3 regions of the Pantoea sp. LS15 genome follow, and region 2 is predicted to be linked to each of the others. Evidence: predicted binding sites of a transcription regulator. Region 2 holds the regulator's gene; each other region holds the start of a gene.
What was found. The regulator PurR, encoded in region 2, represses purine synthesis genes. The targets are predictions, from matches to a motif close to CANGCAAACGTTTGCNTG.
Positions count from the first base shown of each region.

Region 1: a site for PurR is predicted at 1,532-1,549, ahead of HED65_RS06520 (nucleoside-specific channel-forming protein Tsx). Genes of this name have one in related genera too.
Region 3: a site for PurR is predicted at 1,383-1,400, ahead of HED65_RS13745 (nucleobase:cation symporter-2 family protein). Genes of this name have one in related genera too.

Region 1 covers NZ_JAAVXA010000003.1:134,270-137,504, reverse strand. Annotated here, with positions in the region: gene ribD (bifunctional diaminohydroxyphosphoribosylaminopyrimidine deaminase/5-amino-6-(5-phosphoribosylamino)uracil reductase RibD) at 1-275, opposite strand, end outside; gene nrdR (transcriptional regulator NrdR) at 280-729, opposite strand; gene HED65_RS06525 (SadB/YajI family lipoprotein) at 881-1,420, shown strand; gene HED65_RS06520 (nucleoside-specific channel-forming protein Tsx) at 1,688-2,572, shown strand; gene HED65_RS06515 (helix-turn-helix transcriptional regulator) at 2,620-3,235, opposite strand, start outside.
Region 2 covers NZ_JAAVXA010000012.1:83,968-87,202, reverse strand. Annotated here, with positions in the region: gene HED65_RS16955 (MFS transporter) at 1-601, opposite strand, end outside; gene cydH (cytochrome bd-I oxidase subunit CydH) at 765-854, opposite strand; gene purR (HTH-type transcriptional repressor PurR) at 1,152-2,177, shown strand; gene punR (DNA-binding transcriptional activator PunR) at 2,195-3,106, opposite strand; gene punC (purine nucleoside transporter PunC) at 3,221-3,235, shown strand, end outside.
Region 3 covers NZ_JAAVXA010000008.1:121,558-124,792, reverse strand. Annotated here, with positions in the region: gene HED65_RS13745 (nucleobase:cation symporter-2 family protein) at 1-1,331, opposite strand, end outside; gene gltS (sodium/glutamate symporter) at 1,557-2,759, shown strand; gene recG (ATP-dependent DNA helicase RecG) at 2,762-3,235, opposite strand, start outside.

The DNA.
Region 1 (3,235 bases), on a different contig from region 2:
CCCGCCGCAATCAGTGCTTCGCAGCACGGTGGCGTACGACCGTGATGACTGCAGGGCTCCAGCGTGACGTAGGCCGTAGCACCGCGCGCCTTCTCACCAGCCATACGCAACGCGTGAACTTCAGCATGTGGCTCGCCCGCACGATAGTGAAAACCTTCGCCCACAATCTCGCCATCTTTGACAATAACGCACCCGACGTTCGGGTTAGGATGGGTGGTAAAACGACCGCGCTGCGCCAGCTTCATGGCTCGCGCCATGTAAATCTCATCCTGCATGAGCTTAATCCTGTAAGCGGGCGATCTCTTCGCCAAACTCTTTGATATCTTCGAAACTCCGGTAGACCGAGGCGAAGCGGATATAAGCGACCTTATCGAGCTTTTTCAACTGCTCCATCACCAGGTTGCCAATCATCTTGCTTGGCACTTCACGTTCCCCCAGACCACGAAGATAAGATTTAATGTGATTTAACGCCATTTCAACGTCATCCGCGCTGACGGGGCGTTTTTCCAGAGCTTTAAGCATTCCGCTGCGCAACTTCTCTTCGTTAAACGGCTCGCGCACGTCGTTACTTTTTACCACGCGCGGCATGACCAGCTCTGCAACCTCGAAGGTCGTAAAACGCTCATTACACACCAGACACTGCCGACGACGGCGTACAGAAGACCCTTCGCCCACAAGACGAGAGTCGATGACTTTGGTATCCACAGCGGAGCAGAATGGGCAATGCATACGGTATCCCTGTTATCTGGTTAACTCATTTCATTTTACCCTGATCTGGCCTGACAACAAAGGAAGAGCTTTTTGAGACAAAGGATCTATGTCTGACAGGTGGATGCTGGCTACCATAATGAGGATCCGTTATTTCAAGGAAATAAACGCAATGACAAGACGTTACCTGAAGATTTTGCTGGTGGGGAGCCTCTTCACCCTTAGCGCCTGTGCACAGCAAACCGAAGTTCGCCAGATGAAACAAAGCGTCAACACGCTCAATACGGCGATGGACAAACTGAATAAAGAAACGGTGAAGATCACCCAACAAAACGCGCTGAACGCAAAATCCAGCAGCGGGGTGTATCTGCTGCCTGGTGCCAATACGCCTGCGCGGCTCAACAGCCAGATTGGCACGCTTAAAATGTCGCTGGTGAACGTTGCGGCGAATGCAGATGGTACTCGCGCAACATTACGCATCCAGGGAGAATCCAACGATCCACTTCCGGCCTTCAGTGGCACCGTCGAGTGGGGCCAGATCCAGGGCACAACCGAGAGCTATCAGGAAGTGAATGTGAAGAACCAGTTGTTCACTGCACCCGCGAGTATACTGGCGCCCAGCGATGTTGATATCCCGCTTCAACTGAGTGGACTCACGCCAGATCAGTTAGGTTTTATCCGCATCCACGATATCCAGCCCGCCGCGCAGTAATCCCTCCTTCAGCGGAGTGCAATGTCACTCCGCTAACATTTACATTTCGTATGGATTGGCAACATAAATGATTGTCGCTACAATCCCGGCCGTTTAAAGTACGCAAACGTGAACGCAATCGATTACGCGCGTGAGAGATATGTGAAACAACACATATTTTTGTGAGCAGGGATTCCTATAATAGGCACCGCAGAAACACGAAATATTTAGAAACGCAATTCGCGCATTTTTCACTCCCGGAAGGGAATTTCAATCAGTGGCATGATTATGAAAAAAACATTACTTGCAGCCGGCGCTGTGCTGGCACTTTCCTCCTCTTTCACTGTTAACGCAGCGGAAAACGATAAACCACAGTACCTCTCCGACTGGTGGCACCAGAGTGTTAACGTCGTCGGCAGCTACCACACCCGTTTCGGACCACAGATCCGCAACGATACCTACCTGGAGTACGAAGCGTTCGCCAAGAAAGACTGGTTTGATTTCTACGGTTACGTGGATCTGCCGGTATTCTTCGGTGGTAATACCGATGCGAAAGGTATCTGGAACAACGGTTCCCCGCTGTTCATGGAAATCGAACCACGCTTCTCTATCGATAAACTGACCGGCACCGATCTGAGCTTCGGTCCGTTCAAAGAGTGGTACTTCGCGAACAACTACATCTATGACATGGGTCGCAACGATTCTCAGGAACAAAGCACCTGGTATATGGGTCTGGGTACCGACATCGACACTGGCCTGCCGATGAGCCTGTCCATGAACATTTACGCGAAATACCAGTGGCAGAACTACGGTGCCTCCAACGAAAACGAGTGGGATGGATACCGTTTCAAAGTGAAATACTTTGTTCCGCTGACTCAGCTGTGGGGCGGTAACCTGAGCTACATCGGTTTCACCAACTTTGACTGGGGTTCAGATCTGGGCGACGACAACTTCTATGACAACAACGGGAAGCACGCTCGCACCAGCAACTCTATCGCTTCCAGCCACATCCTGGCCCTGAACTACGATCACTGGCACTACTCTGTTGTTGCTCGTTACTGGCACAACGGTGGTCAGTGGAACGACGATGCCAGCCTGAACTTCGGTAAGGGTGACTTCAGCGTTCGTTCTACCGGTTGGGGTGGTTACCTGGTCGTGGGTTACAACTTCTAACCTTGTGGTTGTCGCCGGGCAAAAAGCCAGCTCAGGAGCTGGCTTTTTTACTGCTTAACCTTCCGCAAAAAATCGGCCAAAGACTTGTCAGCACTCTCGCTAAACCGCCTCTCCGTCATCACAATGTTGAGACATCTGTCGAGCCGGAAACAGCGATAGTCATCGCGCCGCTCACACCACGCCGCCAGCAGCCAGCGCTCACCCCAGAAGAACAATCCTAACGGCTGAACGTCACGCTGTGAGAGCTGCCCAACTTCGTCGCGGTAATGCAACGCCAGAACGCGCTGAGCGGAAATTGCCTGATGAATCATGTCAAAATCGCTGCGGGAGTGGCTTTGCATGCAAAAATCCGGGGCGTAGATCCGCGTCTGCTCCGCCTTTCGACGACTCTCCTCAGGCAGAATTGCTAACACCTTTTCCTGAGCCGACTCCAGCTCGCGCGACAGCGATTCTCCTCCCCAGGTTTTGAGCAGGCGAATCGCCACCATTAACGCCTCGGACTCCTTGTTTGTCAGCATCAGCGGCGGTAAATCAAAACCCGACATCAGCCGATAGCCGCTTCCCGCCTCGCCCTCCACCGGCACGCCGGAAAGTGACAAGTCGCGGATGTCGCGGTAGACCGTCCGCTCAGACACGCCAAGCCTGTCCGCCAGATGCGCTGCC
Region 2 (3,235 bases):
GGCGTACCAGCACAGATAACTCTTTACGCACGTCAGGACGTTCCCCCGCACTGCCTTTCGGCAGGGAGAAGAACAGTGCCACCATCGCGATCACACCCAGCCCGGCAGTCGCCAGGAAGGACATACGCCAGCCAATCACTTCCCCCAGCCACGTCGCGGCAGGTACGCCGCCAATGTTGGCAATGGTTAGCCCCATAAACATGGTGGCCACGGCACTCGCCTGCTTGTGTTTTGGCACCACGCTTGCTGCAACAACCGACCCCAATCCAAAGAACGCGCCGTGGTTAAGGCTGGTCAGAATGCGTGACAACATCAGGGTGGTGTAGTCCGGCGAAATGGCGGAAAGCACATTGCCCAGAGTGAAAATCGCCATCAGGAAAATCAGCGCATTGCGGCGCGCGCGGTGCGAAAGCAGAAGCGTCATCAGCGGTGCCCCAACCATCACGCCAATAGCGTAGGCGCTGATTAACATCCCTGCGGCAGGGATCGAGACATCCACGCCTCTGGCAATAACTGGCAGTAAACCCATTGGGGAGAATTCAGTGGTGCCAATCCCAAAAGCGCCAATCGCCAGGGCCAGCAGGGGAAAATTGATTTTCATACGTCAACTCCGGATGCCGTGTCATGTGGTGACACAGAACAAAGAAGCGGAAAGCATGACATCAATCACAAAAAATGAGAAGTTAACAAAATAGCAAAAGATTTTTGCCAGAGAAGTAACAATCCGGGGAATCGGGAGGGAGAAGACTCTCCCTCCGCGTAAATCAGTGCAGTGCGGCCGTCAGACCCGCTGCGACAATCAAAGCCAGCACAATAACGGTGGTGAACAGCGAAAACTTCAGATCGGAACTCATCAATTTTTCTCCTTTTAATCCCCCCACGAAAAGTGAGCTTGCTCATTTTTGCACAATTTACGTCAAAAATCTTCCTGGATTTAAACGGATAACCACTTTACCTCTTCCCCTTTTCATCAAGATAGGACAAAATTCCACGCTAAATTTATTAGCGTACCGGCCATTGACCCCCTCCTGACGTCCTGTGTCGTTTTCCCGGCGTGTCGCAATTCAAAATTGCGTGATAAGGGTGAGAGAAGGCAAACGTTTACCTTCAAGTTTTTCAGGAGTTTAGGATATGGTCTGGAGTGACATTTAATGGCAACAATTAAAGATGTAGCAAAACGCGCAAACGTTTCCACTACAACCGTATCACATGTAATTAACAAGACCCGTTTTGTGGCGGAAGAGACGCGCAATGCCGTCTGGGCAGCCATCAAAGAGCTGCACTATTCGCCAAGTGCGGTTGCGCGAAGCCTCAAGGTTAATCACACCAAGTCTATTGGTTTGCTGGCGACCAGCAGTGAAGCGGCCTATTTTGCCGAGATTATTGAGGCAGTAGAAAAAAACTGCTTCCAGAAAGGCTATACCCTGATTCTGGGCAACGCGTGGAACAGCATTGAAAAACAGCGAGCTTACCTGTCGATGATGGCTCAAAAGCGTGTTGATGGTCTGCTGGTGATGTGTTCCGAGTATCCGGAATCTGTGCTGTCGATGCTGGAAGAGTATCGCCATATCCCAATGGTGGTGATGGACTGGGGTGAAGCCCGCGCGGACTTCACCGATTCCGTGATCGATAACGCCTTTGAAGGCGGTTATATGGCGGGTCGTTACCTGATTGAACGCGGTCACCGCGAGATCGGCGTGATCCCGGGTCCACTGGAGCGCAACACCGGTGCAGGTCGTCTGGCTGGGTTTATGAAAGCGATGGAAGAAGCGTTGATCACCGTGCCGGAAAACTGGATCGTGCAGGGCGACTTTGAACCGGAGTCGGGCTACCGCGCTATGCAGCAGATCGTCTCCCAGCAGCACCGTCCGACCGCCGTTTTCTGCGGGGGCGACATCATGGCAATGGGTGCCCTCTGTGCGGCCGATGAGCTGGGTCTGCGTGTACCGCAGGATATTTCTGTGATCGGGTATGACAACGTGCGTAATGCGCGCTTCTTTACGCCGGCATTAACGACCATCCACCAGCCGAAAGATTCACTGGGTGAAACCGCCTTCAATATGCTGATGGACAGGATCGTCAACAAACGTGAAGAGTCGCAGTCCATTGAAGTTCACCCGCGTCTTATTGAACGCCGCTCTGTTGCCGATGGTCCGTTCCGCGACTATCGCCGGTAATCTCTTAACGGGGCCAGTTAACCTGGCTCCCGTAACCACTCCCGGTTTAGCGTTTCGCTGTCTCCCAGATAATCCAGTAACCAGGCCATCGCAGGTGAGACATCATTTTGCTGCCAGGTGAGGCAGCAGGCCGCATCCGGGAATGGGTTCTCCAGTGTCAGTTCAACCCATTCTCCGGCATCAATTCGCGGCCGCGCAAAATGAACGGGTACCATCGCGACACACAAACCAGCACTGAGACACGTCGCCGACGATTCCCAGTCGGGGGCAACCACCCGCCGCTGGTTGTCCAGAAGCCAGGTGATACGCTTGGGTAATGAACGGGACGTATCCTCCAGTACCAGCGACGGCCAGTTGCGTAGCGTATCGTCGCTCAATGGTCCTTCCAGAGTCGCCAGCGGATGATCACTTGCCACCACGCATTTCCAGCTCAGCATTCCCATATCACGAAAAGCGTACCGACCCCCGACAGGGATCGCCTGCGTGGCACCAATGGCCATCTCCGCCCTTCCGTCCGCCAGAGCATCCCAGACACCGTTGAACACCTCCTGTGACACCCGCAATTCGACGTCAGAAAAATGACGATAGAAATCGACAATCATTTGCCGGGTACGCTCGGGTTTGACGATATTATCCACCGCGATGGAAAGATGCCCCCGCCAGCCGTTAGCGATCTGTTGACACTGTTCGCGGGTGATCTGCATTTTTTTGATAACAGAACGCCCTTCTTTCAAAAACCACGCGCCAGCGGGCGTTAATTCCACATCCCTATGTCGCCGTTCAAACAGCGGAACCGCCAGCCACTCCTCCAGCTGACGCACCGTGTAGCTGATAGCTGAAGGGACGCGGTGTAACTCCTGCGCCGCTCCACTGAAGCTGCCGTTACGCGCGACAGCATCGACTACTTCAAGAGAATAATCTGACCACATTTTCTGCCTGCAAAAAATTTGAATGCAACCACCAAATATTAGCGTTTCACAAGCCGCTTTGCACTCCCTACACTCAGCGCCAATGTATACCTGCCTCCTCAGGAGAATAAAACAATGCAACCCAGGAAT
Region 3 (3,235 bases), on a different contig from region 2:
ATGCCGGAAGAGAGCAGGTTTTTCACCCAGTCCGGGGCAAACTGCAGGATCAGCGGCTGCTGAGACACACCCAGACCCACGGCCAGCGACAGAGCGATAATCATAATCGCGCGGCGGTTCAACGGCTCGCGGGAAACGATGCGTACGCCGGAAGCGGCAATTGTGCCAAACATCACCAGTGTTGCGCCGCCCAGTACCGGCTCCGGAATGTGCTGCACAAAGCCGCTTACCGCCGGGAACAGACCGAGAACAATCAGCATCAGCGCCACCACAAAACCGACGTAGCGGCTGGCAACGCCAGTCAACTGGATCACGCCGTTGTTCTGGCCGAAGCAGGAGTTCGGGAAGGTATTGAATACCGCAGAAACAAACGAGTTCAGGCCGTTCGCCAGCACGCCGCCTTTAAGGCGCTTCATGTACAGCGGGCCGGAAACCGGCTGCTCGGAGACGTCTGAAGTGGCAGTGATATCGCCGATGGTCTCCAGAGAGGTGATCATAAAGACCAGCATCAGCGGCAGGAGCAGACCCCAGTCAATGCCCAGGCCGTAGTAGAGTGGTGTTGGAACGGTGATCAGCGCGCTGTTGGTTGGCGCGGTGTTCTCTGGCAGCATGCCCAGCGCCCATGCCAGCAGATAACCCGCCGCCATGGCAATCACCAGCGATGCGACGCGCAGATACGGGTTGCGCTGACGGTTAAGCAGAATAATGATCGCCAGCACGACACCCGCCAGCAGCAGGTTTTTCGGTGCGCCGAAGGTGTGGTCGGCCATTGCGCCATAACCGCCGCCGATGGAAGTCAGGCCAACCTGAATCAGAGACAGGCCGATAATCATCACCACCACGCCGGATACCAGCGGGGTGATGACGCGGCGCGCCAGGTGCAGTACGCGGGAGATGACCATTTCCGTGCAGCTTGCCAGCATCAGCGTGCCGAATAGCGCCGCCATCATGGTCGGGACATCCGCGCCACCGGTTTTCAGTGCTGTACCACCCATGATCAGTGGCGCCACGAAGTTAAAACTGGTGCCCTGAATCGACAATAAACCCGACCCCACCGGACCCCACGCTTTAATTTGAATAATCGAGGCCACGCCAGAGGCAAAGAGAGACATGCTGATGATGTGCTGAGTGTCCTGAGCCGGTAAACCGAGCGCCTGGCAGATCAGTAACGCCGGGGTGATCACCGCCACAAACATGGCCAGAAGATGCTGGCAGGCGGCGAAAAGCGTCTGAGGAAGAGGCGGGCGGTCTTCAAGGCGGTAAATCAGTTCGCTATTTTGCTTCTGCGCAATCGGTTGCGCATCAGGCGACTCTATGGTGTTAACGGACATCGGCGGCAATCCCACGGTGGAAAAGCGGGCATTTTATCTGACCGTCTGGTAAAAGCAAACGATTGCCAACAAAAAAAAGGAAGAAAATCTGCCGCTTTGAGCAGGTTTTCTACAACGTATCGGGAAAAAAAATTACACTTTTTGCGCCGGTGGCTCATGAAGAGCGCAAACCGGCCCAGGATAACGCCGCGTGTGTATGGAACACGCGCAATACAGGAGCCTTCTATGATTCATCTCGATACGTTGTCGACCCTTGTTGCCGCAACGCTGGTCTTACTGCTTGGCCGTAAGCTGGTACACAGTGTTTCCCTTCTGAAGAAATACACCATTCCCGAACCTGTCGCCGGTGGCCTGCTGGTGGCGCTGGCCCTGCTGGTGCTGAAAAAAAGCATGGGCTGGGAAATTGATTTTGATATGTCTCTGAAAGAACCTCTGATGCTGGCTTTTTTTGCCACCATCGGCCTGAATGCCAACCTCGCGAGCCTGCGGGCGGGCGGTAAAGTGCTCGGCGTATTTCTGATAGTGGTGGTGGGGTTGTTGCTGATGCAAAACGCCATCGGCATCGGGATGGCAACACTGCTGGGCCTGGATCCGCTGATGGGGTTGCTGGCCGGGTCAATTACGTTGTCCGGGGGGCACGGTACCGGTGCGGCGTGGAGCAAGCTGTTTATCGAGCGCTATGGCTTTGAAAATGCCACTGAAGTGGCGATGGCCTGTGCGACCTTTGGCCTGGTGCTGGGTGGCCTGATTGGCGGCCCGGTGGCGCGTTATCTGGTAAAGCATTCCACCACACCAGACGGCAGACCGGACGATGAGTTGGTGCCTACTGCGTTCGAAAAACCGGATGTCGGGCGCAGCATTACTTCACTGGTGCTGATTGAGACCATCGCGATGATTGCCATCTGCCTGACGGTGGGCAAGGTGGTTGCGCAATGGCTGGCAGGTTCCGCGTTTGAACTGCCGACGTTTGTCTGTGTGCTGTTTATCGGGGTGATCCTGAGCAACGGTCTGGCGCTGATGGGGTTTTATCGTGTGTTCGAACGTGCAGTTTCAGTGCTGGGCAACGTCTGTCTGTCGCTGTTCCTCGCGATGGCGCTGATGAGCCTCAAACTGTGGGAACTGGCCTCGCTGGCGCTGCCGATGGTAGCCATTCTGGCAGTGCAGGCACTGTTTATGGCGTTGTATGCGATGTTTGTCACCTGGCGCATGATGGGCAAAAACTACGATGCGGCGGTGCTGGCAGCGGGTCACTGCGGGTTTGGTCTGGGGGCAACCCCAACGGCTATTGCCAACATGCAGGCGATCACTGAACGGTTTGGCCCATCGCATATGGCGTTTCTGGTGGTACCAATGGTCGGTGCGTTCTTTATTGATATCGTCAACGCGCTGGTGATTAAGCTGTACCTGATGCTGCCGATGTTTGCCTAAGGTCAGGCGTTGGAATAACGTTCGGTTTCCGGCATCCAGCGCTCTATTAACGCTGCCGCCTGTTCGGGGTAGCGTTCATGAATATGGCGGGCCAGGCGTTGAACTTCGGGGATCATAGCCTGATCGCGCAACAAATCCGCCACTTTGAATTCAGCATTCCCTGTCTGCCGTGTGCCCAAAAGTTCCCCCGGGCCACGTATCTCAAGGTCTTTTTGCGCAATTACAAAACCGTCGTTGCTGTCGCGCAGCACCTGCAAACGCATCTGTGCAGTTTTCGAGAGCGGTGCTTTGTAGAGCAGTACGCAGTGGGACGCCACCGCACCACGACCAACACGTCCGCGCAACTGGTGGAGTTGGGCAAGCCCCAGACGCTCCGGGTTTTCGATGATCATCAGGCTGGAGTTTGGCACATCGACGCCTACTTCAATGACCGTCGTAGCAACCAGTAAATGCAGCTCCCCCTGTTTGAACGACTG